Regions from separate parts of the Streptomyces sp. NPDC023723 genome, predicted to be linked through region 1. Evidence: riboswitches for the same ligand, from Rfam matches in the RefSeq annotation. Region 1 holds a riboswitch; the other holds the start of a gene.
The links. Region 1 has a riboswitch for cyclic di-AMP ahead of AB0G32_RS11840 (peptidoglycan DD-metalloendopeptidase family protein). Riboswitches for the same ligand answer to the same signal wherever they lie in the genome.
Positions count from the first base shown of each region.

Region 2: it holds a riboswitch for cyclic di-AMP, as region 1 does, so the genes downstream of both, AB0G32_RS22990 (M23 family metallopeptidase) here and AB0G32_RS11840 (peptidoglycan DD-metalloendopeptidase family protein) in region 1, are expected to answer to the same signal.

Region 1 is NZ_JBFAAP010000008.1:29,655-36,571, forward strand. It holds gene AB0G32_RS11830 (MBL fold metallo-hydrolase) at 1-114, opposite strand, end outside; gene AB0G32_RS11835 (SGNH/GDSL hydrolase family protein) at 304-1,089, opposite strand; gene AB0G32_RS11840 (peptidoglycan DD-metalloendopeptidase family protein) at 1,327-2,145, opposite strand; cyclic di-AMP (ydaO/yuaA leader) riboswitch at 2,150-2,311, opposite strand; gene AB0G32_RS11845 (tyrosine-protein phosphatase) at 2,816-3,613, shown strand; gene AB0G32_RS11850 (DUF6126 family protein) at 3,632-3,751, opposite strand; gene AB0G32_RS11855 (XRE family transcriptional regulator) at 3,748-4,377, opposite strand; gene AB0G32_RS11860 (aspartate aminotransferase family protein) at 4,446-5,831, opposite strand; gene dxs (1-deoxy-D-xylulose-5-phosphate synthase) at 5,832-6,917, opposite strand, start outside.
Region 2 is NZ_JBFAAP010000023.1:14,624-21,540, forward strand. It holds gene lhgO (L-2-hydroxyglutarate oxidase) at 1-229, shown strand, start outside; gene trmB (tRNA (guanosine(46)-N7)-methyltransferase TrmB) at 745-1,569, shown strand; gene AB0G32_RS22985 (PrsW family intramembrane metalloprotease) at 1,607-2,944, shown strand; gene AB0G32_RS22990 (M23 family metallopeptidase) at 2,934-3,971, opposite strand; cyclic di-AMP (ydaO/yuaA leader) riboswitch at 3,984-4,141, opposite strand; gene AB0G32_RS22995 (PP2C family protein-serine/threonine phosphatase) at 4,377-5,603, opposite strand; tRNA gene AB0G32_RS23000 (tRNA-Met) at 5,770-5,843, opposite strand; gene AB0G32_RS23005 (alginate lyase family protein) at 5,896-6,917, opposite strand, start outside.

The DNA.
Region 1 (6,917 bases):
CGCGAAGTGCGGTGATCTGCGGATGCGCGCCATGCGCTCGCCGCTCGGGTCCGCGCCGAAGGCCTCGGGCCGCAGCGCGCGGAACCCGGAGCTGGGGGAACGGAAACCGGCCACGGTACCTCCAGGTGGAGTAGGACAGACCTTCATTATGGTCGTCCTGTGTGACAGCGGCCTTCGCCGCAGGTCACTTACGCCCACCGCGTATCACCGGTTTCCGGGAACTCGACAGCCCCGCTCGACCGTCCCCTCAGCCGCTCCGCTCGGCCGTCCCGCCCGGGCGCGGCGGTCCCCCGCGCCGCCGCCTCACGCCACCGCCGAGATCCGCATCCTGATGTCGTCCGCCGACAGCGTCCCCTTGGCCGTCACGTGGTCGCCGGAGGACTCACCGCGCAGCCGGCGCCCGAACCACGGCACCAGGTACTCCCGCGCCCACTGCACATCGTCCCGGCGGATGTCGAGGGTGCCGCGCGGCGGCAGCGGCGGCCAGGGCTGTTCCGGGTCGGCCGGCACCGGCAGACCGAGCAGCTGGCCGGCCCGCAGCGCCACCCGGGTGTGCCCCTCGGGCGAGAGGTGCAGCCGGTCGGTGTCCCAGGCACGGCGGTCCTGGATGCTGCGCAGCGACCACAGGTCGAGCACCGGGCAGCCGTAGCGGTCGGCGACGGCCCGCACATGTCCGTTGTACGTGGCGATCTTGCCCCGCAGGTGCTTGAGGACGGGCACCCGGCGGGTGTCGAAGCCGGTGGTCACCATGACGGTGCCGGCCGTGGCGGTGAGTGCGGCGACCGCCCGCTCGAACCGCTCGGCCAGCTCGTCCGGGTCGGTGCCGGGCCGGATGATGTCGTTGCCGCCCGCGCAGAAGGAGACCAGGTCCGGTGCGAGCCGGGCCGCCCTGGGCACCTGGTCCGCCACGATCTGGTCGAGCAGCTTCCCGCGTACGGCGAGGTTGGTGTACGTGAAGTCGCCCTCGGGCCGCCGGTCCGCGAGCAGGACGGCGAAGCGGTCGGCCCAGCCGACGAACGCCCCGTCGGGGCCGCGGTCGCCGACCCCCTCGGTGAAGCTGTCCCCCAGCGCCACGTACGACCCGATCACTGCCTTGCCGGCACTCTTCTCACTTCTCGAATCGTCTGCCACGTCGACCCATGATTCACCTTGGATTGTGACCTACGCGACCGTAGGACGGGGTTGACGAGCGGTGAGAAAGGCCACTCCTAAAGTGTTGGCCAATTCCGGAATAAGTGAGCGCCGTTCCACAGGTCACAACACCGAAGGCCGGACCCGGGGATCGGGGTCCGGCCTTCGATGAGCGCGGGGCTGGGTCGGGCGGCGTCAGACGGAGACGCCCTGCGACCGCAGGTAGGCGAGCGGGTCGATGTCCGAGCCGTAGTCCGGCGTGGTGCGGATCTCGAAGTGCAGGTGCGGGCCGGTCACGTTGCCGGTGGCACCGGAGAGGCCGAGCTGCTGTCCCGCCGTCACCGCGTCGCCGCTGGAGACGGAGATCGAGGACAGGTGGGCGTACTGGGCGTAGTAGCCGTCGGCGAGCTTGATGACGACCTGGTTGCCGTACGCGCCGCCCCAGCCGGCCGTGACGACGGTGCCCGCGCCGACCGCCTTCACCGAGGTGCCGGTCGGGACGACGAAGTCGGTGCCGGTGTGGTAGCCGCTGGACCACATGCTGCCGGACTGGTGGTACGGGGTGCCCTCGGTGGCGCCGTCGACGGGAGCGACGAAGCCGGTGGACGCGGTGGAGGTGTCCGCCGCGGGCTGCGCCGTCTTCTTCTCGGCCGTGGCGGACGCGCTGTCCGCCGCGGCGTCCTTGGACTGGGTGGACGCCTCGGCCTCGGCGCCGACGGTGAGCTTCAGGCCGGGGCGGATCAGCGAGGGGTCCGCGCCGACGGCGTCGCGGTTGTCCTCGTAGAGCTTCTTCCAGCCGCCGCTGACGTGCTGCGCGTCGGCGATCTTCGCCAGCGAGTCACCGGCGCGCACGGTGTAGGTCTGCGCGGTCTGGGCGGAGTCGGACTGGGCGGCGTGCGCGCCGGCCGCCCCGATGAGCGGCAGGGCGAGTGCGGCGCCGCCGGTCGTGGCGACGGCGAGCGTGCGGGTCAGGCGCTGGGTCCTGGTACGGCGGTGCTTACCCTTTGCGGGCATGACGAATTCCTCTCCGGCGCCTGCGAGGTGAGCTGTCGGGTGCGGGCTGGAGCTGCCCGGCCGCGCCGGAAAAGGCGCGGCTTTACCCCTAGCCGTCCCGGGAACCGGAACAGGCGGTTTTACCTGTGGGTCCCCCGCTCCTGCCGAATACGGGTGGTGAGTGGGTGCGGTCTCCGGGCGGCGGCAGGATTAGGCGTCCGTCCGGATCGGTGGTGAACGTAAGCGACGGGGACGCGCGTGGACAAGCCGATGCCGGCCGGTACTTCGCGCGGTGCCGGAATGGCCGCCCAATTCCCGGTCACTCTCCGTGGATTAAGGATCTTCACCCTTCCGCTAAAACCCTTCAGGAGCACGTCGATTACGTGCGCATGGCGAAAGGCGCCTCGTCACCACCAGGTACGGATATGACGCTGCTCACCCGCCCCGGCTCATATACCGCTAGACAGGGGCACGTTGAGGTAAATTACCCAATTCCTATTCATTGGGACTGAACGGTCAGATCGGCCTTGCGTACGACGCCCTCGCGGCGCGGCCGGCACCCTGGTCGGTCCGGTCCCGGGGCGGTCGGCGGGACCTCGGAACACGGCCGGGTCCGGGCGGGGCCATGCCGTATCGTCGGTCCGTGCGGACCGCTGAGCCGCGGCGGTGTGCGCGACCGTGAGGAGCCTCCATGACGCAACAGGTCCCGTCGACCGAGCCGGAGCTGGCCGGGGTGCGTAACTTCCGTGACGTCGGCGGGCTGCCGGCCACCGACGGACGGCGGGTGCGGTTCGGCGTGCTGTTCCGCAGCGGCCACCTCGCCCACGCGACCGCCGAGGACGCGGCGTTCCTCGCGGGCCTCGGCCTGCACACCGTCTTCGACTTCCGCAACGCGGCCGACCAGAAGCTCGAAGGCCCCGACGTGACCCTGCCGGGCGTGCGCAACCTGAACCTGCCGCTGTCCGACCCCGCCGACGGCGCCGAGTTCTGGAAGATGGTCCGCGACGGCGACCTCGACCAGCTGCGCGAGATCCTCGCGGACGACAAGGGCGCGGACCGGATGATCGCCTCGTACCGCTCGATCATCACGGACCGCACCGCCGAGCACTCCCGGGTGCTGCACGCGCTGGCCGAGGACAGCGTCCCAGCCCTGATGCACTGCGCGGCCGGCAAGGACCGCGCGGGCCTGTCCATCGCGGTGACACTGCTCGCGCTGGGCGTCGAACGGGACGCGATCGTCGAGGACTACCTGAAGTCCAACGAGAAGCACCGCCGGTACCGGGTGAAGCGCAGCGGCACCTCGGAGTCGGCCTACTCCGCCGAGGTCATGGAGCTACTGAGCCCCCTGTTCGACGCGCGCGCCGAGTATCTGACGGCCGCGTTCGAGACCGTCGAGCGGACCTGGGGCGGCGTCGACGCCTACCTGGAGCGAGGGCTCGGGATCACCCCCGGGACCCGGGAGCGGCTGCGCGACCGCCTGCTCGGCTGAGCCGCCCCGCGCGGCACGTCACTTCGCGCCCACCTCGAAGAGCAAGTACACGAAGGCCGCGAAGACATGGCCCACGGCGATGTAGATGATGAGCCGCACCCACAGGGCGCGGGGGAACTTCTCCTCGATGTCGCTCATGGCGTGACTCCCTCGGTGGGGCCCAGGCACAGCGTGGCCGTGGGGCTCTGCAGCAGGGTGTGGACGAACAGCAGCTCGACCCCGTCCGGGTCCTGGGCCGCGATGCGGTGCGGGGTCAGCGAGTCGAAGTGCGCGCTGTCCCCGCGGGTCAGCAGCTGGGTGGTGTCGCCGAGCCGCAGCCGCAGCCGGCCGCCGAGCACGTACAGCCACTCCTCGCCGGGGTGCACCCGCACGATGTCGCCCTGGGAGCCGTACGGCACCTGGACCCTGAGGGCCTGCATGCCGCGGCCGGGCGCGCCGGCCGGCCAGTACGTCCAGCCGCCCGCGGCGGTCGGTTCCGTGTCGGCGGCGCGGACCACGGCGTCCCGCTCGGCGGCCGTCTCACCGAGCAGGTCCGAGACGGTCGTACCGTAGATACGGGCCAGCGCCAGCAGCATGGGCAGCGAGGGCTGGCGCTGTCCGGTCTCCAGCCGGGAGAGGTGCGCCGGGGAGAGTCCGGCGGCGCGGGCCGCGGCCTCCAGGGTGAGGGAGGCGCGGCGGCGCAGCGCGCGGAGCTGGGGGGCGACGGCGGTCAGATCCGCCGCCGGCTCGGTGTCCGAGGGGCCCGGGGCTTCCGAAGGGCTCATGCCCTCCATTCAGCCGCACCCTTGCCTGTGGGACAACTTTTTTGCCCCACAGGCAAAAGGGGCCGGGCTCAGCGGTGCGCCACCGCCTGCTTCACCAGCGTCTTGCCGAAGTCCCACATCAGGCCGCCGCCGCTGTGCGCGTCGTCCATGACCTCGGTGAAGGCGTCCACGAACCGGTCCACCTCCCGCTCCCCCACGACCAGCGGCGGGATGAGCTTGATGACCTCCAGGTGGTCACCCGAGACCTGGGTGAGGATGCGGTGCCGCTGGAGCAGCGGCACCACCACCATCTGCGCGAACAGTCCCTTGCGGGCGGCCTGGAGCATGGTCCAGCGGCTGCGCAGCTTCAGCGACTTGGGCCGGCCGAACTCGATGCCGACCATCAGCCCCCGGCCGCGTACGTCGGCGAGCAGCTCGTACTTGTCCATGAGTGCGGCGAGCCGGGAGCGCAGCAGGTCACCGGTGATCCGGGCGTTCTCGACGATCCGTTCGTCGGCCATCACGTGCAGGACGGCCAGCCCGGCCGCCATGGCCTGCGCGTTGGCGCCGAAGCTGGCCGAGTGGACCAGCACCCGGTCCATCGAGGAGTAGACCTTCTTGAAGATCCAGTCCTTGCCGAGGGTGGCGCCGACCGGCACGTATCCGCCGGACAGCGCCTTGGCCACGCACACCAGGTCCGGCTCGACACCGGCCTCGTGCTGGTAGGCGTAGAAGGTGCCGGTGCGGCCGAGGCCGGTCTGCACCTCGTCGGCGATGAGCAGCGCCTTGTGCCGGTGCAGCAGTTCCTGCGCGGCCCGCAGATAGCCGGGCGGCGCCTCGTGCACGCCCTTGCCCTGGATGGGTTCGACGATCAGGGCGGCGACGTCGCCCTTCTTCAGCTCGCGGGCGAGCGCGTCGAGATCGCCGAGCGGCACCGGTGTGTCCGGCAGCAGCGGCGCGAAGCCGTCCCGGAAGCCGCCCTCGCCGTTGACCGACAGGGAGCCGGTGGTCAGCCCGTGGAAGGCGTGGTCGCAGTACAGGACGCGCGGCCGGCCGGTGGCGAACCGGGCGAACTTCAGCGCGGTCTCCACCGCCTCCGTGCCGCTGTTGCCGAAGAACACCCGGTCCAGGTGCGGACTGTGGGAGAGCAGTTGCTCGGCGAGCAGGCCCGGCAGCGGCTGGCAGTCGAAGCGGGTCAGGTCGGCGAGCGAGGCGTCCAGGACGTCGTGCAGCGCCCTGCGGACGACCGGGTGGTGACGGCCCAGGCCCATCACCCCGAAGCCGGCCAGCATGTCGAGGTAGTCGGCGCCGTCCGCGTCGAAGAAGTACGCGCCCTCGGCTCGCTCGTAGACCTTGTCGAAGCCGATGGTGCGCAGCATGCGCGGGAGCTGGTGGTTGAGGTGCCGGGTGTGCAGCTCGTACCGCTCGGCCCCGCGCTCGGCCAAGAGCGCGCCGAGGTCGAACTCCTTGGACATTCAGTTCTCTCCTTGTCCTGACGCGAGGGCCAGGCTCGCGCTGATCCGGCCGGCGATCTCGACCGGGGTGAGGCCGATGTCGGCGAGCACCTCGGCCCGTTTGGCGTGCGCGAGGAACTGCTCCGGGATGCCGAACCGGCGTACCGGTACGTCGACTTCGGCGTCCGACAGGGCCAGCGCGACCGCCGCGCCGACCCCGGCCGCGCGGCTGTTGTCCTCGACCACGGCGACCAGCCGGTGCCGGGCGGCCAGCGGCGCCAGGGCGGGGTCGACGGGCTTGACCCAGCGGGGGTCCACGACGGTGCAGGCGATACCCCGGGCGGCCAGCAACTCGGCGGCCTTCAGGCAGACCGGCGCCATCACCCCGACGGCGACGAGCAGCACCTCGGACTCGTCGGCGGCGTGCAGGACGTCGAGGCCGCCGATCCGGTCCACCGCCGGGACCACGGGGCCCACCGACTCCTTGGGGAAGCGCAGCAGCGTCGGCGCGTCGTCGACGGCGAGGGCCTCGCGCAGCTGGGCGCGGAGCTGGTCGGCGTCGCGCGGCGCGGCGATGCGCAGGCCCGGCACCACCTGGAGGATCGACATGTCCCACATGCCGTTGTGCGAGGCACCGTCGACCCCGGTGACACCGGCCCGGTCCAGCACGAAGGTCACGCCGCACTTGTGCAGGGCCACGTCCATCAGGACCTGGTCGAAGGCCCGGTTGAGGAAGGTGGCGTAGACGGCGACGACCGGGTGCACGCCGCCGGTGGCGAGGCCGGCCGCGGAGACGGCGGCGTGCTGCTCGGCGATGCCGACGTCGTACACGCGGTCGGGGAACCTCTCGGCGAACCTCCCCAGGCCCACCGGGTGCAGCATGGCCGCCGTGATGGCCACGACGTCCGCGCGCTCCGCGCCGATCCGGGCCAGCTCCGCGCCGAACACCGAGGTCCAGGACGGCCCGTTGGACGGGGCGAGCGGCTCGCAGGTGAGCGGATCCATCGCGCCGACGGCGTGGAAGTGGTCCTCCTCGTGGGCCAGGGCGGGTTCGTAGCCGCGGCCCTTCTCGGTGAGGACGTGGACCAGGACGGGACCGTGGAAGCG
Region 2 (6,917 bases), on a different contig from region 1:
GGTGCGGCGGCTGCTGCCCGCGGTGACGGAGGACGACCTGGTGCCGGCGCCGGCCGGGGTCCGGGCCCAGGCGGTGCTGCGGGACGGCACTCTGGCCGACGACTTCCTGATCCGGGAGACACCGCGCGCGGTCCACGTCCTGAACGCGCCGTCCCCGGCCGCCACCGCCGCGCTGCCCATCGGCCGCGAGGTCGCCCACCGCGCCCTCACGGCGCTCGGACCTGCCTGAGTCCGGCAGGACCGACCCTGCCCTGAGCCGGGCGGGACCGGCGTGCCCCCCTCGGACCGGCCTGCCCCCCTCGGACCGGCGTGCCCCCCCCCTCGGGCCCGCCGGAGCCTCCTCGGACCCGCTGGAGTCCCCTGGGACCCGCCGGAGCCCCCTCGGACCCATCGGAGCCCGGCAGGACCGGTCTGCCCCCCTGACCCACCGGAGCCCGCTCGTCAGCCCCCGGAGCCCCCTCGGACCCACCCGAGCTCGGCAGGACCGACCCGCCCCCTCCCTCGAACCGACCCGACCCGACCATGGCCCGACCCCGGCGAGACCGACCCGACCCGCTGGGACCGATCCAACCCGCTCGGACTCACCCGACCCCCTCGGACCCACCCGCCCCCGGACCCACCCGCCCCCGGACTCACCCGACCCACTGGGAGCGGCCCCTGGCCGCCCGCTCCCGGTCACGCGGGCGGGCCGCCCCGCCCCGTCCGCCGCTGCCCGGCCCGCACCCCCGTAAAATCGATCCCACTGTGTCTGATTCGCACCCCACCCCCGCAGCTCCCCGGCCGCCCCGCCGCAAGGGTGAGCCCCGTTTCCCGGACGGTCCCCGGGCCGATCCCGCCGGTGACCACTTCGAGCGGCGGATCCGCAGCTTCCAGCCCCGCCGCAGCCGGGTCACCGCCGGGCAGGCGGACGCCCTCCAGCGGCTGTGGCCCGCCTGGGGACTGGACATCGACGGGCAGCGGGTGCTGGACCTCGCCGAACTGTTCGGCGACGACCGCCCGGTGGTCCTGGAGGTCGGCTTCGGCATGGGCGAGGCCACCGCCGAGATGGCCGCCGCCGACCCGGGCACCAACGTGCTCGCCGTCGACGTGCACACCCCCGGCCAGGGCCACCTGCTGGCACTGGCCGAGCAGAAGGGGCTGACCAACGTCCGGGTGGGCAACGGCGACGCGGTCATCCTGCTGCGCGAGATGATCGCCCCGGACGCCCTGTCCGGCCTGCGCGTCTACTTCCCCGACCCGTGGCCCAAGAAGCGGCACCACAAACGGCGGCTGATCCAGCCGGAGTTCCTGGACCTGGCCGCGGCCCGGCTGCGACCCGGCGCGGTGCTGCACTGCGCCACCGACTGGGAGCCGTACGCGCAGTGGATGCTGGAGGCGCTCACCGGGCACCCGGCGTTCGAGAACACCGCGCCCGGCGGCGGTTTCGCGCCCCGTCCCGCGCACCGTCCGCTGACCCGTTTCGAGGGCCAGGGACTGGACAAGGGACATGTGGTGAACGACCTGCTCTTCCGCCGCGTACCGCACCAGGTGCAGCATCGGCACCAGGACCAGCCCCCCACCGGCGCCTGAAGCCCGGGCGTCGCCCCGTCTCGTCAGGATCGATGCCGTGGCCACCAGTAACCCGCCCCCGCCGGCCCCGCCCCCCTGCGGTGCCCCCCGCTGGTGGCAGCGCCGCCAGGTGCGCCGCGGCGCCCTGACCGCCCTGCTCGCGCTCTGCGGTCTGGTCATCCTGGCGCTGGTGCGCGAACAGACCGGCACCGAGGGCTTCCTGGTCGGTCTCGGCCTCGCCCTACTGCCCGTACCGGTACTGCTCGGCGCCTTCCGCTGGCTGGACCGGGTGGCCCCGGGCCCCTGGCGCAACCAGGTGTTCTGCTTCGCCTGGGGGGCCTGCGCGGCGGCGCTGATCGCCATCGTCGCCAACACCTTCGCGACCCGCTGGATAGCGACGGCCACCGCCGATCCGGCCGGCGCGGACACCTGGGGCACCACGGTGATAGCCCCGGTGGTGGAGGAGTCCGCGAAAGCCGCCGCCGTGCTGCTGGTCTTCCTCTTCCGCAGACGGGACTTCACCCGCCTGCTGGACGGTGTGGTGATCGCCGGCGTCACCGCCACCGGCTTCGCGTTCACCGAGAACATCCTCTACCTGGGCAACGCGTTCGGCACCGACCGCCTCACCGGCGACAGCGGCATCGCCTCCGTCACCGCGGCGACGTTCTTCGTCCGGATCGTCATGTCGCCGTTCGCGCACCCGCTGTTCACGGTGCTCACCGGCCTCGGCTTCGGCCGCGCCGCGCCGCGCGGCGCGGGCCGCCGGGCCCGGCCCGCCCTGTTCCCGCTGTCCGGTCTGCTGCTGGCGATGGGCACGCACGCGCTGTGGAACGGCTCCTCGGCCTTCGGCGAGTACGGCTTCTTCGCCGTGTACGCGGCGTTCATGGCACCGGTGTTCGGCCTGCTGACCTGGCTGGCCATCTGGTCCCGGCACCGCGAACTGGCCACCGTCCGCGCCGAGCTGCCGGTCTACGCGGCAGCCGGCTGGCTGACCCCGGCGGAGCCGTACGCGCTCGGCTCGATGCGGGCCCGGCGCCTGGCCCGGGCGCACGCCCGCCGGCATGCCGGGAAGGCGGCGGCCCGGACGGTCGCGGAGTACCAGGCGTCCGCCACCGAACTGGCGTTCCTGCGGCACCGGGCGCACCGCGGCCGGGCCGGCGCCGGTTTCGCCGCACGGGAGCGGGAGCTGCTGCACGAGCTGTGGCGCCGCCGGGAGACGGCCCGCCCGGCGCTGGACCACGCGGCCCGGACCACGGCACCACCGGTCCCGGTGGCGCTGCCCTGGACCCCGTACCAGCCGTTTCAGTCCTACCAGCCGTACCGGCCGTATCAGCCCTACCCGCCGTACCAGCCCTACCCGCCGGAGTATCAGGCGGCGGCCGGGGTCAGGGGTTGAGGCCCTTGCTCTGAAGCCAGGCCATCGGGTCGATGCCGGAGGCGGCGCCGTCCGGGTGGACCTCGAGGTGGAGGTGGGCGCCGGTGACGTTGCCGGTGGCGCCGACCCGGCCGATGACGTCACCCGTGTTGACCTGCTGGCCGACGCTGACGCTGATCGAGGACTGGTGGCAGAACCACAGCTCGGTGCCGTCGTCGAGGGTGAGGATCGTGCGGTAGCCGTAGGAGCCGGCCCAGCCCGCCTCGGTGATGGTGCCGGTGTGCACGGCCTTGATGAGGGTACCGGTGGGGGCGGCGAAGTCGAGGCCGGTGTGGTAGCCGGAGGACCAGTAGGCGCCGGCCTGCCCGAAGGTGGAGGTGATGGTGTACGAGGAGGTCGGCAGCGCGTACTGCTTGGCCAGCTCGGCGAGCCGCTCCGCCTCGGCCTTCTTCTTGGCCGCCTCCTCCGCCTTCTTCTTGGCGGCGGCGGCCTTGGCCTCGGCCGCCTTCTCGGCCTCGGCGGCGGCCGCGGCGGCCTTCTTCTCGGCGGCCGCCGCAGCTTCTTCGGCGGCCTTGGTCTCGACCTGGTTCTGCTGCTGCTCGGCCTGCGCCATGATCCGGCCGACCAGCGCCTGGCCGGCGGTGGAGGTCTGCTCGGTGTCGTCCTCGGCGGCGACGGAGACGATGCCGCTGAGCGGCGTGGCCGAGCCCTCGTCCGCCTGCTCCTCGTCGTCCGAGATGATCGAGCCGACGGACGGCAGGTCCGGCATGGAGATCGACACCGGCGGCTTGCCGGTCTGCGCGCTGGCCATGCCGCCGGCGCCGACGGCGGCTATGACACCGACGCCGAGGACGGTGGAGCTGCGGGCCAGTCCGCCGCGCTGCTTGGCGACCCGGTGCTTGCCGCGCACCGGACGGACGGTGTCCGCGGTGGGGTTCCACTCCTCGAACGGGCCCTCGTCGGGGCGGAAGGCGCCGTAGCCGAAGGTCTCGGGGCCGGGCTGGTTCGGCATGAGCGGGGCCTCGGGGGCAGGCCGGTTGGACGCCACGTGGGCGTGCTCCTTTCCTTCCGTCTCCGCCTACCGGGTTAGCTGACGGGTTCGGAGCGGGAAGGTCTCCTACGCGCGTATACGGGCCGTGTCTCCACGGTCGGATACGCCCGATTCACCCCAAGGTGGTGGTTCCCCGGTTCCCTTACGGGATTCGGCGCGTGCGCACGGAGCCGCCTTCTGTGACGGCTGGGACGACCGCGCTGCGTTATCGAACGTTAATAGAAGCGGGCCACTCTTTCCAAGCCGTTCCTCTTGATCATTAAGCTTTCCGCCCGGAACCAAGGCCGCACGAGCGGCGAAATCGGGGCGAGTTGACCGCCCCTCAGCGCCCAGCACCACCACCTCGCGCCCGGCTTTAAACCTGACGGTGTATCAGTTGTTATGCGGAGGGGGGTCACGCCGTCACCGTTCGTGACCGTCGTGTCCCGGCCTGCGTACGGCGAGCAGGGCCATGTCGTCCGCCATGCCGCCCCCGGAGTGCCGCCGTACGTCCGCGGCGAGGACGTCCAGCAGGTCGCCGGGGCGCCGGAAGCGCCGGCCGCCGAGCCGCGCGACCGGATCGTAGAACTCGCCCCGGGCGTCCCGCGCCTCGGTCACGCCGTCGGTGTACAGCAGCAGGGTGGCGCCGCCGGGGAACGGGGTCTCCTCCGCCCGGTCCGGCCACACGCCCAGCTCGCCCATGCCGAGCGGCAGCGCCACGTCCCGGCTGCTCAGGGTGCGCAGGCTGCCGTCGGCGTAGCAGAGCAGGGGCGGCGGATGGCCCCGGTTGACGACCCGGACCACCCCGTCGCCGTGCGGGAGTTCGACGAGGACGGCGGTGGTGAACCCCTCGAAGGCGTCCAGGCCCTCGCGCCGGGTGCCCTCCCGGGCCAGCGCCCGCTCCAGCCGCTGGGCCACCGCCTCCAGCGTCGACTCCTGCTCGGCGGCCTCCCGGAACGCCCCGATCACGACGGCGACGGCCGCGACCGCGCCCATGCCCTTCCCCCGTACGTCCCCGACGATCATCCGTACGCCGCGCGGGCTGTCCTGCACCGCGTACAGGTCGCCGCCGATGAAGGCGTCCGCCTGCGCCGCCTCGTAGCAGGCGGCGATCTCGAAGCCGCCGAGCCGTTCGGCGGGCTCGGGCAGCACGGCGCGCTGGGCCGCCTCGGCGATCTCGCGGGCGCTGGCGAGCCGTGCGTCGTTGCGGCGGACCAGGGAGTTGACGAAGACGGCGAGCACCGCGACCACCGCGATGGTGACCAGCTCGGTGATGGAGTCGACCTCGTGGGCGACGCCGAGGCCGACCTGGAGCCCTATGACGACGGCGACGGTGACCGCCCCGGTGAGCACGGTGCCGCGCCGCGAGTAGAGCGGGGCGGCGGTCAACGGCGCGGCGGTGTAGAGCGGGCCCGCGGTGAAGTACCGGGGGGTGAGCAGGTCGTACGTGGCACCGACGACGATCAGCAGGACCGGCAGCAGGCGTACCAGGGTCGTCCGGCCGCCGCGCCGGAGCCGGCGGCGCCGACGGCCGCCGGCGGGCGGTACGGGCGCCGGGGCGTCGCCGAGGCCCGGGTCGGGCACCGGGTCGCCGGGCAGCCGGCCGCCGGCCCTGGCGTACGGTCCCTCGTCCACGTCACCAGGCCGCACCGCTCGCCTCCCGCCACCGCCTCGGCTTCCCGTCCCGCCCGTCCAGGGTTCCGGGCGCGGGGGCGGGCGGCGACCGGTGGGGGGCCGTCCGGGTGGCGGAGGGGGACAGAGCCCGGACGCACCGATGGCCGGGTCCCTCGAAAGGGACCCGGCCATCGGCCTTGAGTAGCGGGGACAGGATTTGAACCTGCGACCTCTGGGTTATGAGCCCAGCGAGCTACCGAGCTGCTCCACCCCGCGTCGGTGTGTCACCAGCATAGACCATGTTCGGGGCGGCCCGCGCACACGTATCTCAGCGCCCGGGGTTCTCGGCGTGGGTGAGGGTCTCCCAGGAGACGAAGAGGTCGTCGGTGCCGGCCGGCCGGGTCCTGGCGGCGAGCTTGTGCGCGGCGGGCACGGCGACGCCGAGCCGGTTCTCCAGGTGGTTGAGGGCGACCTCCAGATCGGGCCCCAGGTTCTGTTCCACCGCTCCCCCGCACAGCCACTTCGGCGTCGTGTCCGCCTGCTGCTGCCGGGCGTGCAGCGCGAGGGTGGCCCGGAGCCGGTCCTTGACCTCGCCGTAGAGGTCGACGCCCTGGTGCCAGGCGGTCTCGGCGATGTGCGCGGTGGCGGCGACGGAGTAGCCGACGTGCGCGAAGTTCCGGCAGGTCTCCTGGGTGACGCCGTCCTTGTACGTCTGCTGCTGGTGCCAGTACGCGACCAGCCGCTCGCGGGTGGCGATGCTGCTGCCGGCCGGGGTGAACGGCAGCTCGCCGTCCTTCTCCAGGTAGAAGTAGGCGGGGACGCGGTCCCGGAACCGGCGCAGGGCGTGGTCGAAGGTCTTGTGGTCGTTCAGGAAGACGGCGGCCGAGATCGCGCCGTCGGTGGCGATCAGGTCCCAGTTGCCGTTGTGGTCGGGTACCTCCTCGGTCAGCCGGGGCAGGTGCGCGGTGCGCAGCATGCGCTCGAACCGCCGCACCCGGCCGTCCGGCCAGCCGGCGCCCGGGGTGTGCCGGACGAGTTCGGCGGCCCGCGCCCAGGTGGAGGCGGTCCATCCGGCCTGGAGCCCGGCGTTCGCCCCGGTGTGCTGCTTCAGCTTCCCGGACCAGGCGTCCATGATCTGCCGGGCCTTGACCGCGTGCTGCCGCTTGCCGGTCACCCCGAACAGCAGGGCCTGCGTGTACGCGGCGATGGCGTCCTCGCGCTCCTCCTCGCACCCCCGGCCGGCCTGTTCGCCGGAGGGGCAGTGCACGGTGGCGAACGGCCGCGCGGTGTGCCGGTACGACCCGTACGCGCTGTCCCGCATGGTCAGATACGCCTTGAGCCACGGCTGCC